DNA from 2 places in the Vreelandella janggokensis genome. Region 2 is predicted to be linked to the other one. Evidence: riboswitches for the same ligand, from Rfam matches in the RefSeq annotation. Region 2 holds a riboswitch; the other holds the start of a gene.

Region 1 (7,305 bases), on a different contig from region 2:
GGCGGAAGAAACCGGTCTGAGCGTGGCTGGCACACTATACGCCGATGCACTGAGCAGCGATGGCGAAGCAAGTACTTACTTAGGAATGATGCGTCACAATGCCAAAACGCTCCACGATGCGTTAGCCAAACCCGGTCATGAAGAGACTGACCACGAAGATCACGGTCATTCTCACGACCACAGCGAGCATAGCCACTAATCGAGCCGGACCTAAAAGCGCTGCTCAGGCCCTAGCTGCCTTGAGCAGCCATGCTCGGAAACACGTCATGGCGTGGGTTTCGGTGCGTGTCTGCAGGCGCGTCAGCCAGTAGCCGCCCAAACTGACGGCGGTGTTAAACGGCTGTACCAGTGCGCCACTGCTCAGTTGACGGGGGAACATCAGGGGTGGCGCCAACGCCACTCCCGCCCCTTGCAAGGCCGCTTCCACCATGGCGATGGATGAGTCGAAAACGATGCTTTTCGACATCGGATAGCTGCTGGGCAACCCCGCCGCCAATAGCCACTCGGTCCACTCATCAGCGCGATAGGAGCGTAGCCATGTCTCGCCCAGCACATCGGCTGGCGTGTTGAGCCGGGCAGCAATCTCTGGAATGCACATTACCGATAGCGACGCTGGCATCAAGGGCTGCGCGGCGGTACCGTGCCAAGCCCCGCTACCAAAGCGGATCGCAAAGTCGAGGCCCTCGGCGGCCAGCTCGGCGCGATTGTTATGAGTGGAAAGGCGCAGGTCGATAAACGGGTACTGCTGCTGAAAATCATCCAGACGTGGCAATAGCCAGCCGACGGCAAAGGTCCCCACTACGCCCACATGTATCACTTCCCGGTAACCGCTCTCGCCTATCCGGTCCAGGGTATGCCCCATCTGGTCAAAGGCACTGTTCAGCACCGGCAACAAGCGCTCGCCTTCTTGCGTCAACATCAGCCCTCGGGGCAGGCGTTTAAATAGCGGTACCTTCAAATGACTTTCAAGCAGCTTGACCTGGTGGCTAACGGCCGCCTGGGTAACGCAGAGCTCATCCGCTGCCTGGGTAAAACTCAAATGCCGCGCCGACGCCTCAAAGGCGCGCAACGCGTTTAGCGGCAGATAAGAACGCGCCATCCAGATCCCCTAATTTTTCTAATGGCTTGGGCAAAATATCGCTGTTTGTCGTACTCACCCGCTCACCCTATATTAGCGACTTTCACGCTCGCACCGGCGGGCGATTGCGCCCGGCCAACTGACACTCACCTTGTTTCACCACTGCAATAGGAGCCATGTATGTGCAGGATGTTAGCAGCAAAAACTGGCCTTATCATGACAGGTTCTCTTCTGATTGGCAGCACTGCCTGGGCATTGGAAGACGTTGATAACGCAAACATCGAGGCGCTGGTCAACGACACGATCGCCCCGCTCATGGCCGAGTATCGTATTCCCGGGATGTCCGTTGCGCTGAGCATCAACGGCCAGCCATATTACTTTAATTATGGCGTTGCCGACCTGGAAGCAGAAACGCCGGTCACCGAAGAGACGCTGTTCGAGCTTGGGTCCATCAGCAAGGTGTTCACCGCTACGCTTGCGGCTTATGCGGCATCCAATGGCGACCTGTCGCTTACTGATTCGGCCAGCCAGCACTTGCCGGCCCTTGAAGGCAGCGCTTTCGATGAGATCACCCTGCTGGAACTGGGTACCTACACGGCAGGTGAGCTGCCTCTCCAGTTTCCGGAAGCGGTACAAGATGAAGCGGCGATGGTGGACTATTATCGCCAGTGGCAGCCTGAATCACCGCCCGGTAGCCACCGGCTCTACTCCAACCCGAGTATGGGCCTGTTCGGTTATCTTGCCGCGCAACGCCTTGGCAAGCGGTTCGAGACGCTGATGCAGGAAGACCTGCTCACACCGCTGGGCCTTGAGAACAGCTATTACCAGGTACCTGACCCGCAACAGCCGCATTACGCCTACGGTTACTCTCAAGACGACGAGCCGATCAGGGTGAACCCGGGCATGCTGGATGCCCAGGCCTACGGTTTGAAATCGACCGCGGCAGACGTACTGGCGTTTGTAGAAGCGAATATGGACGGTGCCGGGCTTGATGGATCACTCAGCCAGGCCATGGCGACTACGCGCGCCGGTTACTTTGAAGTCGGCAACATGACCCAGGGGCTGGGCTGGGAAAGCTACGCCTACCCGGTCCCCCTTGATAAGCTTGTCCAGGGCAACTCGCTTGAGATGATACTCGACGCCAACCCCGTCAGCCGCTTAAGCCCACCACAGCCCCCCAGGCAGCAGGCGCTCTACAACAAGACGGGCTCCACCAATGGCTTTGGCGGCTATGTGGTCTTTGTGCCCAGCGAGCAGATCGGTATCGTGATGCTGGCAAACCGTAATTACCCCAATCAGGCGCGCATCAAGGTGGCTCATCAACTCCTTACCGCGTTGACCGACGGGCACTGAGTGCAGGAACAGTGTCAGCGAAAGTTGCATTTTTCGCTGTCGATAAGGAGACTAGCACCACTTCCTTTGCCTGCAAGAGTCAGCCCCATGCGTTTAAACGCCGACTTTACCCGCTTTGCCTGTGTGACACCGGAAGATTACCGCTGGGTGGCCTCGCCCAGTGCTGGCGTCGAACGGATGATGCTTGACCGTATTGGCGACGAAGTCGCGCGCGCCACCAGCCTCGTGCGCTACGCGCCGAATAGCCAGTTTGACCCGCATATCCACGGTGGTGGCGAAGAGATTTTAGTGCTGGAGGGTGTGTTTGCCGACGAGTATGGTCGCTATGCCGCCGGTAGCTACTTGAGAAACCCCATCGGTACCGCCCACACGCCGCAAATTGGCGATGAGGGCGCGCTGATACTGGTCAAGCTGCACCAGTTCGACCAGAACGATGAGCTACAGCTTGCCGTCCCCGCCCACCGCCTGCCCTGGCAGCCGGACCGTCGCCCCGGCATCAGCTACAAGATGCTGCACACCTTCAAACAGGAGCGGGTCAGCCTGGAACACTGGGAGGCTGGCCAGGCCATTGAGTATCCGGTGCTGACCGGCGGGCTGGAGTTTTTCGTGCTGGAGGGCGCCTTGAGCGACGGCGACCGGGAATACACCGCTGGCAGCTGGTGCCGCTACCCCAGCGGCATGGCGCTGACCCTCACTGCCGGGGAACATGGCGTGCAGATGTACCTCAAGCGCGGCCACCTACCGCCGGTGCAGGACGATTCAGCCTAGGGCCAGAAAGGGCAGCAGCGTCAACGCCACCAGCAATAAGATGGCCACGCCCACCAGCGTGATTTGCACGGGGTGGGCACTAAAACGCTGCCATAAGGTGGGCGCATCACCCCGTGCGAGGGCTTCGTTGTGTTCTTGCCTGGCCCGCGCCTGGCGCTCGGCCTGATACTCGGCCAGTAGCGTGTTGGCATCCTCAAGCTGACTTAGGTCACGCAGCCAGATGGCATCCACGCCCAATCGGAAGAAACCAGCCTGTGTCTCGTAAGTATCCAGGCCATGGGCATCGAGCAACTGGCGGACTTCCATGGCCTCTTCGTCGGTCACATGGCGCAGGCGAAACAGCAAATGCGCCATGCTAGTCGCCCTTGCCGGCCATCAGGTCCGCTTGAATCACTTCAATCCAGTAGCCGTCCGGGTCTTTGACGAAAATCACGTCTTGCATCTTTCCCTGATCGGCACGCTTGACGAAGGTGACGTCGTGCTCGTCGAACCACGCCTGGGCCGCCGCCAGATCGGGCACGCTAAAGCAGATATGACCAAACCCCTGGGGCTCGGCGTTGCCATCGTGGTAGGCAAAGCCGTCCTGGTTTTCTGTGCCCCAGTTGTGGGTCAGCTCTAAAAGCCCCTTCTGACTGAACGTCCAGGCGGTTCTTGCCTGCGTCTCTTCAGGGACCTGATCACCGTCTTCCAGATTAGCCAGAAAGTAGAGTGAAAATTGCATTTCTTCAAAATCAAGTCGACGCATCACTTGCATACCAAACACCTGTGAATAAAACGCCAGCGCACGCTCGGGGTCCTTGACCCGCAACATGGTGTGGTTCAAACGGAATCCCTGGGTTTGCTTGGGCGTCGGGGCAACCCCTGGATGCTGCTCACCTTGAAATGACATGCACTATCTCCTTTGACGTTTCGGTTACTTTGTACAAGGCTGTAGAGTCCTGGCTGGCAGTCTTCAGCAACTGTCTGTACCAACTATCTGTTACCAACAGCCTTTACCAACCATCGTGACTCGCCCTCATGGCGCACCAGAATGATAGTTGTCTGTCATTTCATCATGAGGGCAGTCTGACAAAATACCAGTCCTTGCGCTAAGGAGGCCTTATGGCCCGCGATCTCAATGTCCTGGGTGAACCGCTCACCCCGTGCTGCCATGACCCCAAAACCGGCTTTTACCGCGATGGATTCTGTCGCGTGGGGGCGGATGATATGGGCGTCCACTCTGTGTGCGCCATGCTGACGGAGGAGTTTCTGGCCTTTTCACTGGCACAAGGTAACGACCTGGTAACGCCGCGGCCTGAATTTGGCTTTCCTGGCCTGCGGCCCGGTGACCGTTGGTGCCTGTGCGCATCACGCTGGCTGGAAGCCGCCGAGGTGGGCTTGGCGCCCCCTGTCGTCTTATCCGCCACTAACCAGAAAACCCTCGACATCATCGGCCTCGAAACCTTGCGCCAACACGCCCTGGATGCCGTGCATTGATAGGGTTGCGTCTTGGATATTCTGTGCAAACATCCTACACTTCCATTATAAATTTTATACACCGCATCAGTTGATCCCCACCGGAAGGGTATCCAACAGGAGTAGGTCATGACCTCGATCGATATGACCCTTGGCGATCACATCACCTTGAAGCAGCTTTCCCAGGCGCTCCGCAACGGCTTCTCGCCGATTGTGGAAGTTGAATCAATGGATGGCATCTATAAGGTGCGCTTTCACCATGCCAACGGGGTTTCTGATTTATCCAATGCCCAAGGGCACGTCAGCACCTTCCTGGGCACTGGCGAAATCCGCGATACTCTGGGTGAATTGGGCTTGACCCATGGCGTGCTTACCTTTGCCGATCAGTGCGGCGACGAAATGATCGGTGTTGAGGGGAAAGCCATGACGCCCGATGAAATGCTCACCTACGGAACACGCATCTCGTTTCGTTAAACGAGCCTATCCAACGCTTTACAGACCCACCTAAGGCACGGATAGTATGATCACGACAGGGGCGCTCGTCACTGAACGGGCTGAGAAGCACCCTTATAACCTGAACCGGCTAATACCGGCGTAGGGAGTCGTGGTGCCCTGTCACCACCTCCCTGCCGGGAGGATTTCATGACCACATTTGGCGACAGCTTGATGACGCTGCGCGATACCACCCCGCTTATTCACTGCATCACCAATTATGTCGCGATGAACAGCACCGCCAATCTGCTGCTGGCCACCGGGGCGTCACCTGCCATGCTGCATGCCACCCAGGAAGTCGCTGAGTTCGCCGCGCTTGCCGATGCACTGTCGGTCAACATCGGGACGCTTTCATCACCCTGGGCGGAGGCCATGCTGCTTGCCGCGCGCACGGCTCGCGAGCACAGCACGCCCTGGGTACTGGATCCCGTCGCCGTCGGTGCGACCCGTTATCGCCAGACGGTCTGCGCCGACCTGTTGGCCCTTAAGCCCAGCGTCATCCGTGGCAACGCCTCTGAAATACTGTCGCTCAATGGGCTGGCCCACCAGGGCAGGGGGGTTGATGCCACCGCGTCTACCGACGATGCCATAACGGCCGCCATGGCACTTGCCGAGCGGCAAAAGTGTATTGTGGCCATGACCGGTGAGCGGGACAGGGTCACCGACGGACGAGTCTGCTACTCGATCAATGGCGGCCACCCTTTGATGCCCCGCGTCACGACCTTGGGCTGTGGGCTTAGCGCCCTGGTCGCCGCGTTTGTCGCCACCAATCCGGACGCGCCGTTGAATGCCAGCAGTGCCGCCGTTGCGTGCTTTGCGGCAGCCGGGGAGCGTGCTGGCAAGGCTGCCAGGGGGCCCGGCAGCTTTTACGTTGCCTTGTTGGACGCGCTTTACCAACTGACACCTGATGAGCTTAACCGCTTTGCCCAGCGGGAGGTCAGCGATGCCCTTTGATCTGTCGCTCTATCTGGTCACCGACGCGACCCTTTGCCAGCACCATGGTCTTGAGCATACCGTCAGCGAGGCGGTCCGCGGCGGCGTCAGCATGGTGCAACTGCGCGACAAGCAGGCAAGCGATGCACAGATGATCGACCAGGCACGACGTTTGAAAGACCTGCTGGCAGGCACTGGGGTGGCGTTGATCATCAACGACCGCCTTGAGGTGGCACTTGCCAGTCAGGCCGATGGGCTGCATGTGGGTCAGAGCGATGCGACGGTTCGCCTGGCCCGGGCTGCGATGGGGCCAAAGGCCATATTGGGGCTCTCGATCAACACCGTTGAGCAACTGCATGACGCGCCCATTGATCAGCTTGACTACGTCGGCATCGGGCCGATCTTTGCCACCCCCAGCAAAGCGGATCACGCCCAACCGATTGGCTTTGGCGGTCTCGCCTCCTTGATCAAGGATTGCCCGATACCCAGCGTGGCCATCGGCGGGCTGAATGCCAGCCACGTGAGCGCGATACGGCGGGCAGGCGCTGACGGGCTAGCGGTCATCTCGGCGATTTGCGGGCAGCCCGACCCTGAGGCAGCGGCTCGCGCCTTCCGGCGTTAAGAGTCGGTACTAGGCCGTTGGGCGCCGTTTTAACGTCGTTCGACGGTCGTGATAGGCAATCGCCAGGCCGCTCGCCATGATCAAGGCACTGCCCACCCATACCCAGAGGTCCGGCAGTTCGCCCCAGAACCACCAGCCGAGCAGCACTGCCCAGAGCATGGCGGTGTAATCAAACGGGGCGGCTATCGCCGCGGGAGCGAAGCGAAATGCCAGGGTAATAAACGCCGTCGCACCTACCCCCAGAACGCCAGACGCCAAAAAGCCCAGCCAGTGCCAGGGCAGCGGCGTCTGCCAAACCCAAGGCAAGGTCAGCCCCGTCACCACCAAGGGCACAGAGGTCATGTAGAAAAGCATCGCCCAAAGGTGCTCACGGCCCCCGTAGCGGCGTGCGGTAATCATCATCAGGGCATAGAACAGCGCCGCTCCCACCAACACCACGGCGCCCAGTTGAAAGGCATCACTGTTAGGGCGAACAATAATCAGCACTCCGACAAACCCCACCAGTGAGGCAATAAGCACCGGAGGTTCAATACGTTCTCCCAGCAACGGCACCGACAGCACGGTGACAAACAGCGGCGCGACAAAGGCTATCGCCGTGGCTTCA
Region 2 (7,305 bases):
CCGCTCTGGCCGCGGCGGTGACGTGTTTGATCCTGATCAATATTGCCTTTCGTGTACTGGGTAACCCGCTTTATTGGATAAGTGAGTTATCCATTTACGCGATGATCTGGATGACGTTCCTGATTGCTGGCGCAGTATTCAAGCGTCGACAGGGAGTGGCGGTGACTCTGCTGAGCGATGTGCTGCCCCGCGCCGGGCGAAAACTGATCGTCCTCTGGGTGGATGCCATGGTGCTGGTGTTTGCCCTGCTGCTCGTTTGGCTTTGCTGGCGCTGGTATCAGCCCTTCATGCTCGCCCAACTAGGCTTCGACACCGGCGCGTTTCAGGGGCAGACCTTCAACTTCATATACGCCGAGAGCACCTCAACGCTGGGCGTGAAGAAGTTCTGGGTTTGGTTGATCGTGCCGTGGTTTGCGCTATCGCTCTCCCTGCATGGGCTGGCCAACGTCTGGCAGTCCGTCACCCAGTGGCGCCGCCCTGACGACGAACCGACGGTCGAGACCTTACGATGATGTGGGTGGAGCGCTTATGACGATTGCCGTGTTTGTACTGCTACTGATCAGTGCCGTGCCGATTGCCCTGGTGCTCGCACTGACAGCGATGGTGTATATCTATGTGTCGGGCAATAGCGTGCTGTTCGACTCTTACCCGCAGCAATTATTCAGCGCCATCGAGAGCTATGGGCTGCTGGCGATCCCGCTATTCATGCTGGCTGGAGAGCTGATGAACGAAGGCGGTCTCACCCGACGTTTGATCGCCCTGGCACGAATTCTGGTGGGCGGTTTCCGTGGAGGCCTGGCATATATCAACCTGGTCGCCAACATGATGATGGCGGCCATTATCGGCTCGGCGGCGTCGCAAATCGCTATCATGTCCCGCGCCATGGTGCCCGCCATGGAAGAGGAAGGCTACGATACGCCGTACAGCGCGGCGATTACCGCGGCAGGTGGTCTGCTGTCGCCGATCATCCCGCCCTCGATGCTGTTTGTGCTGTTCGGAGTAATGGCCCAGGTACCTATCGCCGAGATGTTTATTGCCGGGTTGTTGCCGGGGTTACTGCTGGGAGCAAGTTTCTTTATCGTGATCGCGCTGGTCGGCTTGGTGCAGCAATACCCCAAAGGCCAGTGGCCCAGTCGCCGTCAGGCGGTGCACGATGCGCTTTGGGGGCTGCCAGCAATGCTGATTCCGGTGATTATTATCGGCGGCATTCTGTGGGGCATTGCCACACCCACCGAGTCGGCGGCGTTGGCCTCGCTTGCGGCCTTGATCATGGGGCGTTTTGTGTATGGCGAACTACGTCTGGTTCAAATGCCCCAAGTGCTCAAACGCACGGCGGTCAATGCCGGTTTGGTCATCATGCTGATTGCCGCCGCTGGGGTATTTGGCTGGGTGGTGATCTACGAACAGTTGCCACAGATGGCGGCCGAGTGGATCGCAGCCCTTACTGCCAATCCCTTCATTTTCCTGCTCATGGTGATTGGCGCACTGTTGCTGGTGGGCATGGTCATCGACGGTATCGCCGCGCTGATTCTGGTGGTGCCGATCCTGATGCCGATAGCCGAGACGCAATTTGCCATCAGCCCTTATCAGTTTGGCGTCGTGGTATGTCTGACCTTGGTATTGGGGCTGTTAACGCCCCCTGTTGGTGCCGGACTGTTTATCGCTTCTTCGATGACCGGCGCACCTCCGCTGAAAATCTTCCGTGCACTGCTGCCGTTTTTGCTGGCAACCCTGGTCACGCTGGTGCTGCTCGCATGGCTGCCGTGGCTGACCAACGGGCTGATCCAGCGATAACAAACCGCTGCAAAACGATGTTCCTGGTGCTGTTTCGCTGGTACGTGTTCTGCTGGCGCATTGCCAGCAGCACGTCGTGATGGAAAGGCTAATTGACGCCGCGTGCGAGATTCTGTTTACTCGTGCAATAACGCGTTTACGTTTACGTCAACTTTCTAACACAATGACAACAGGAGCAACGCCATGCCCATTCGCGATATCCCCATGTTTATCGATGGTCAGCCCGTCATGTCCCAGAGCCAGGAATGGCGTGATGTGGTGAATCCCGCTACCCAGGAAGTCGTCGCTCGCGTGCCTTTCTGCACCGCCGACGAAGTCGAGCGCGCCATTGCCAGCGCTGAAATGGCCTTCAAGGAGTGGCGCAAGGTACCGCTGGGTAAACGTATGCGCATCATGCTCAAGCTACAGGCGCTGATTCGCGAGCACACCCCAGAGTTGGCGGCGTTGATTACAGAAGAGCACGGCAAAACCCTGCCGGATGCTGAAGGCGAGGTCGGGCGCGGACTGGAGGTGGTCGAGCATGCCTGCTCCATTACCTCACTCCAGTTGGGGGAACTGGCCAATAATGCCGCCAACGAGGTCGATGTCTACACCATGCACCATCCGCTGGGTGTCGGGGCGGGCATTACTGCTTTCAACTTCCCGATCATGCTGCCCTGTTTCATGTTCCCGCTGGCCATTGCGACCGGTAATACCTTCGTGCTGAAACCCTCGGAGCAGGATCCCAGCTCGACCATGCGCCTGGTGGAGCTTGCCCATGAAGCGGGCATTCCGGCGGGCGTATTGAATGTGGTTCACGGCGGCCCCGAGGTGGCGAACCAGATCGCCGATCATCAGGCGATCAAGGCGCTGTCGTTCATTGGCTCATCCCACGTAGGCTCGCTGCTGTATAACCGCGCCGCCGCGGCGGGTAAACGCATGCAGGCGATGATGGGCGCCAAGAACCACTGCGTGGTCATGCCCGATGCCAATCGCAGTCAGGCGATCGACAGCCTGCTGGGCTCTGCCTTTGGGGCGGCCGGGCAGCGTTGCATGGCCAACTCGGTGGTGGTCCTGGTGGGGGAAGCCCGTGAATGGCTCGACGATATTGTGGAAGGCGCTCGTGGCATGAAAGTCGGGCCTGGCACCCAGCGTGACGCTGACCTGGGCCCGCTGGTATCCCCTCAGGCCAAGGAGCGCGTCGAGCGTTTGATTGGCGCAGGTGAAAAAGAGGGCGCCAGATTAATGGTCGACGGGCGAGGCTGCTCGGTTGATGGCTATCCGGAAGGTAATTTTGTCGGGCCGACGTTATTTGCCGACGTGACGGCAGACATGTCCATCTACCGGGAAGAGATCTTTGGCCCGGTACTCTGCGTGGTCAGCGTGGCAACCCTGGATGATGCCATCGCGTTCATCAATGCCAACCCCAACGGCAACGGCACCTCGATCTTTACCAACTCCGGCTGGGTAGCGCGGCGCTTTGAAAACGATATCGATGTGGGGCAGATCGGCATCAACGTACCGATCCCGGTGCCGGTGGCCTATTTCAGCTTTACCGGCTCGCGGGGCTCGAAGCTTGGTGACCTGGGTCCCAACGGCAAGCAGGCGATTGCTTTCTGGACGCAGACCAAGACCGTGACAGCACGCTGGTTTGAGCCGGAAAACGTCTCCAGCGGTATCAATAGCACCATCTCACTTGGCTGATGTCACTCGCCAAACGATATTTCCCTCGGCCTGAATGGGCCGAGGGAACGTCAATGCGAGGACTAAAAATCCTGGAACAGCGGTAAACTCTCCTCCAGCAGCCGTTCAATCGGATCAAGCTGACTCTCGTGCAGCACCAGCATTGAAGGCTCGCTGGCAAAATGCTTGCCGGTTGGCACCAGCAGTGCAAACTCGCCTTCTTCAAGATGAAATTCGTGAATCTCGCGCAGCCCTTGGGCGGTATAGCACTGGGTGCAGCGGTACGCTTCGTCCTCGCCGTATACCAGGCGGTGGTACATCTTGAACAGCGTATAAAGTGCCAAACCGCCTTCAAAAGCAGGCCAGCGGGCCGGAATAGTGCGCGTTTCTTCATCCAGCGTTTGCCCGTCTGCCTCGGCATTGGCGATCGCATCGTCTAGCGGACTGGCCAGCAGGTCATCGCGGGCGGCCGGAAGGGCGACGTTGTCTTTTGAAGCCTGAGTAAAGGTGCTGACTGCGCGTTTAAAATCAGCCACGTTGTGAATGGCGTAGTCGGCATGCTGCAAGTCATCCGGCTCGAAACCGCCGTTCTCCCAGCCATGGATGACTCTCAACGTCATCAAACCACGCTCCATGGGGCGTGCCAACAGCAAGTAAAGCGCAATATGCAGATGTAACTGTCGCTCATCCGTATCGTTTTCAAACGCATTGTAAGGGTCAGCAAACAAGGCGTGGAGCCTGCCCGGCGTATGTTCCTTGGCTTCTGTATAGCGCATTAGAGATTTCCCGTTGAGCGAACCGTGTCGCTCTGGGCGCACGGTTTCTATAACGTTATTAGAGCACCTACGGAGTATGGCGAGCGATGACGCGGATTGAAAGCCCTCGGCCGTGTGAAGCACCGAGTGCTTGCGCGTTATGGCATGCGCGCGCCACTTTACGTTGGTGCGATTCTCGTTGAGAATAATACCTGTTCATAACGATCTTTCACACACTGTCGCCAGGGGGGCCTCGAAGAGGCTGAGAGTGCGCTTGCGCTGACCCTGGAACCTGATCCGGATGATACCGGCGGAGGAAGTGCGACATGCCCTACCTGACTTCAGCTGCGCTTGCCGCGGCACTTGGCGTTTTCATCATCCTAGGCCTGCGGGCTCGCTGGGCCGGTGGCACGGTCGATGATTACATTACGGCCCGCAATTCCCAGTCCGGAGCGACCCTCGGACTGTCGTTTCTTGCCTCCGGGATGGGGGCATGGATTCTGTTTGCCCCGCCGGAAATCGGCGCCTTTGTTGGCCCCGTGGCGCTTGCGGGTTATGCCATCGGTTCGGCATTGCCATTTATCGTATTGGGCCTTTATGGGCCGGCCATCCGCCGCGCACTGCCCGAAGGCAGAAGCATCGCCGAGTTTGCCCAGGCATGCTATGGCACCAGCGTGCGGCGCTGGGTGTCACTGGTGTCAGTGGCCTATATGGCCTGCTTTCTCGCTGCAGAGCTGACGGCGATTGGTGCGATTACCGCATTACTTTCCGATGTGCCGCCCGCTTTGGTTGTCCTCGGTGTCGCTTTGAGCACGCTTGCCTATACCGTGCTCGGCGGGCTGAGGGCGAGCCTTGCCACCGACCGGTGGCAGGCCTGGCTGTTGATCGCTCTGCTGCTTATCGTCAGCAGTGTTGCCTTCACCTATTTACCCGCCATGCCAGACGTATCGTCGATGCCGAGTGCCCCATTGGGCGACGCGCTGAGTGTAGCGGTGACACTGGTCATTGCTGTTACCGCGGCAAACCTTTTCCACCAGGGTTACTGGCAGCGAGTGTGGGCCGCGCAGGATTCACGCAGTCTGGGCCAGGGGGCCTGGCTGGGGGGTGGCATGACCGTCGCTGTGGTGATGGTCATCGGCGGCCTGGGGATGCTTGCCGCGATGAGTGGCGTTGCGCTAGGTGAGCCGCCAATCCCGTTTTTTGCTCTGCTGGGAAATGCGCCGTCGTGGCTCGCCATGCTGGCCCTGGTGCTGGCGGTGACACTGGTGGCGTCCAGTGTCGATACGCTACAGAACGCGATTGCCTCGCTGATAGTCTCCCAGCATGAGCAGCAGGGCAGGTCGCTGACCACGGCGCGCTGGTGGACCGTTGTGCTGATGGTGCCGGTGGTGATCATCGCCCTTCAGGGGCTTTCCGTATTGCGGCTATTCCTGATCGCCGACTTGCTGTGTGCCGCGATTGTCGTACCGGTATTGCTGGGGCTATGGAAGCGGATGTCCACCGCGGCTGCGATTGGCGGCGGTATTGCAGGGCTTTTAGGCGCCGTGTTACCCGGCTGGCTGGCCAGTGGTAGCCTTGCAGCGGGTCTCATGGCGGCGACTTTCCCTGCTGGTATTCCCACGCTGGGTCCTTTCCTCGGTGCGTTATGTGCTTCTACACTGGTAAGTGTTAGCTGGGCGAAAGTGGTTGGTCATCGGGCATCTTGGGCAAAGCATGGCTGATCACGTTATGATGGTTGGTTATCGTCTACCGTCATGGGCCACAGTCAATGAACTACCCTATTCTTCCCGACGAAGAGGCTCGGCTGGCGGCGCTTTACGAATTGGCGCTGCTGGACACGCCGGAAGAACCCGCATTCGACCGGGTGACGCGTCTGGTCACCCAATTACTGAATGTACCGACCTCGACCGTCACGCTGATTGACGCCAAGCGGCAATGGATAAAATCTCGTGTGGGAACTGAGCTTCGTGAAACATCACGTAGCGTGGCTTTCTGCGCCCATACCATTGCGGAATCTGCGCCGCTGATTGTTGAAGATACCCGAGAAGATCCGCGTTTTGCCGATAATCCGCTGGTGACCGTGCCAGGCGGAGTGCGTTTTTACGCGGGTATTCCGCTGCGCACATCAAAGGGGTTGGCGTTGGGGTCGCTGTGTGCCGTGGACACAAGGCCACGTCGGCTTAGCGACGCCGAGATCAACGCGCTTAAAGACCTTGGATCGATTGTTACTGATGAAATTCACCTGCGTGAGCGGTTCCTGTTTGAAAAGCAGCGCCGGGAAGCATCCCAGTCATCTCTCGAAGCGCTGCACCTGGATCTTGAAAACCAGATTGAGCGGCGCACCCGAGAGCTGAACCTGGTGATCGAGTCGGCCTATGATGCCTATATCAGCATTGACGATAACGACCTTGTGCTGGACTGGAATCGAGCCGCGACGACGATGTTTGGCTGGACGCGCAGGGAAGCACTGGCGCGCTCCATCGAGCATTTGATCTTTCCTGATGGCATGCCGGAAGGCGACCAGCAGACGCCCGTCACCTACTACGCGGCACGTCGTGACGGCAGCTCATTGCCGGTGGAAATGCGCATCAAGTCGCTCGATATAGAGGGACGCAGGCAGCGCAGCCTGTTTCTCCACGATGTTACCGAGCGCATACAGCTCGAGCGCCTGCGCGATCTTGAAGCCCGTGAAGACGCACTTACCCAACTGCCCAACAGGCGGGCCCTGGATGAGCGGTTGCCAGAGGCGATGGCGCGCACCCGGCGCCAGCAAACGGCTCTTGCGGTGCTGTTCATGGATCTCGATGGGTTCAAGGCCGTCAATGATCTGCATGGCCATGCAGCCGGTGACGAACTGCTGCGTGAAATCGCCAAACGTCTAAGCGCCGCCGTGCGTGAAACCGACTACGTAGCCCGCTGGGCCGGAGATGAGTTTGTCGTGCTGCTGGAAAACATCGCCCTCGATGCCGCCGAGCGGCTTGCCCGGCAGTTGATTGATACCCTCGAGCAGCCCGTACAGCTGCAGGAGGCGGAGGTGCATGTCAGCGCCAGCATTGGCGTGGCGCTCTATAAGCCAGACGTAAGTGAAACGGCA

Evidence for each region. A riboswitch is a leader RNA that binds a small molecule or an ion and turns the genes downstream of it on or off. The one in region 2 is predicted to bind thiamine pyrophosphate.
Region 1: another riboswitch for thiamine pyrophosphate. It lies ahead of thiM (hydroxyethylthiazole kinase); the one in region 2 lies ahead of QC816_RS10330 (sodium:solute symporter family transporter).

Annotation. Positions count from the first base shown of each region.
Region 1 is NZ_JARWAJ010000005.1:131,458-138,762, forward strand. It holds gene QC816_RS14290 (metal ABC transporter solute-binding protein, Zn/Mn family) at 1-199, shown strand, start outside; gene QC816_RS14295 (LysR family transcriptional regulator) at 224-1,099, opposite strand; gene ampC (class C beta-lactamase) at 1,268-2,431, shown strand; gene QC816_RS14305 (cupin domain-containing protein) at 2,519-3,199, shown strand; gene QC816_RS14310 (DUF6164 family protein) at 3,191-3,553, opposite strand; gene gloA (lactoylglutathione lyase) at 3,555-4,088, opposite strand; gene QC816_RS14320 (DUF2237 family protein) at 4,301-4,675, shown strand; gene QC816_RS14325 (hypothetical protein) at 4,784-5,128, shown strand; TPP riboswitch at 5,176-5,272, shown strand; gene thiM (hydroxyethylthiazole kinase) at 5,297-6,100, shown strand; gene thiE (thiamine phosphate synthase) at 6,090-6,701, shown strand; gene QC816_RS14340 (DMT family transporter) at 6,711-7,305, opposite strand, start outside.
Region 2 is NZ_JARWAJ010000003.1:153,915-161,219, reverse strand. It holds gene QC816_RS10350 (TRAP transporter small permease) at 1-512, shown strand, start outside; gene QC816_RS10345 (TRAP transporter large permease) at 529-1,794, shown strand; gene QC816_RS10340 (CoA-acylating methylmalonate-semialdehyde dehydrogenase) at 1,978-3,477, shown strand; gene QC816_RS10335 (hypothetical protein) at 3,540-4,232, opposite strand; TPP riboswitch at 4,446-4,548, shown strand; gene QC816_RS10330 (sodium:solute symporter family transporter) at 4,538-5,932, shown strand; gene QC816_RS10325 (diguanylate cyclase domain-containing protein) at 5,980-7,305, shown strand, end outside.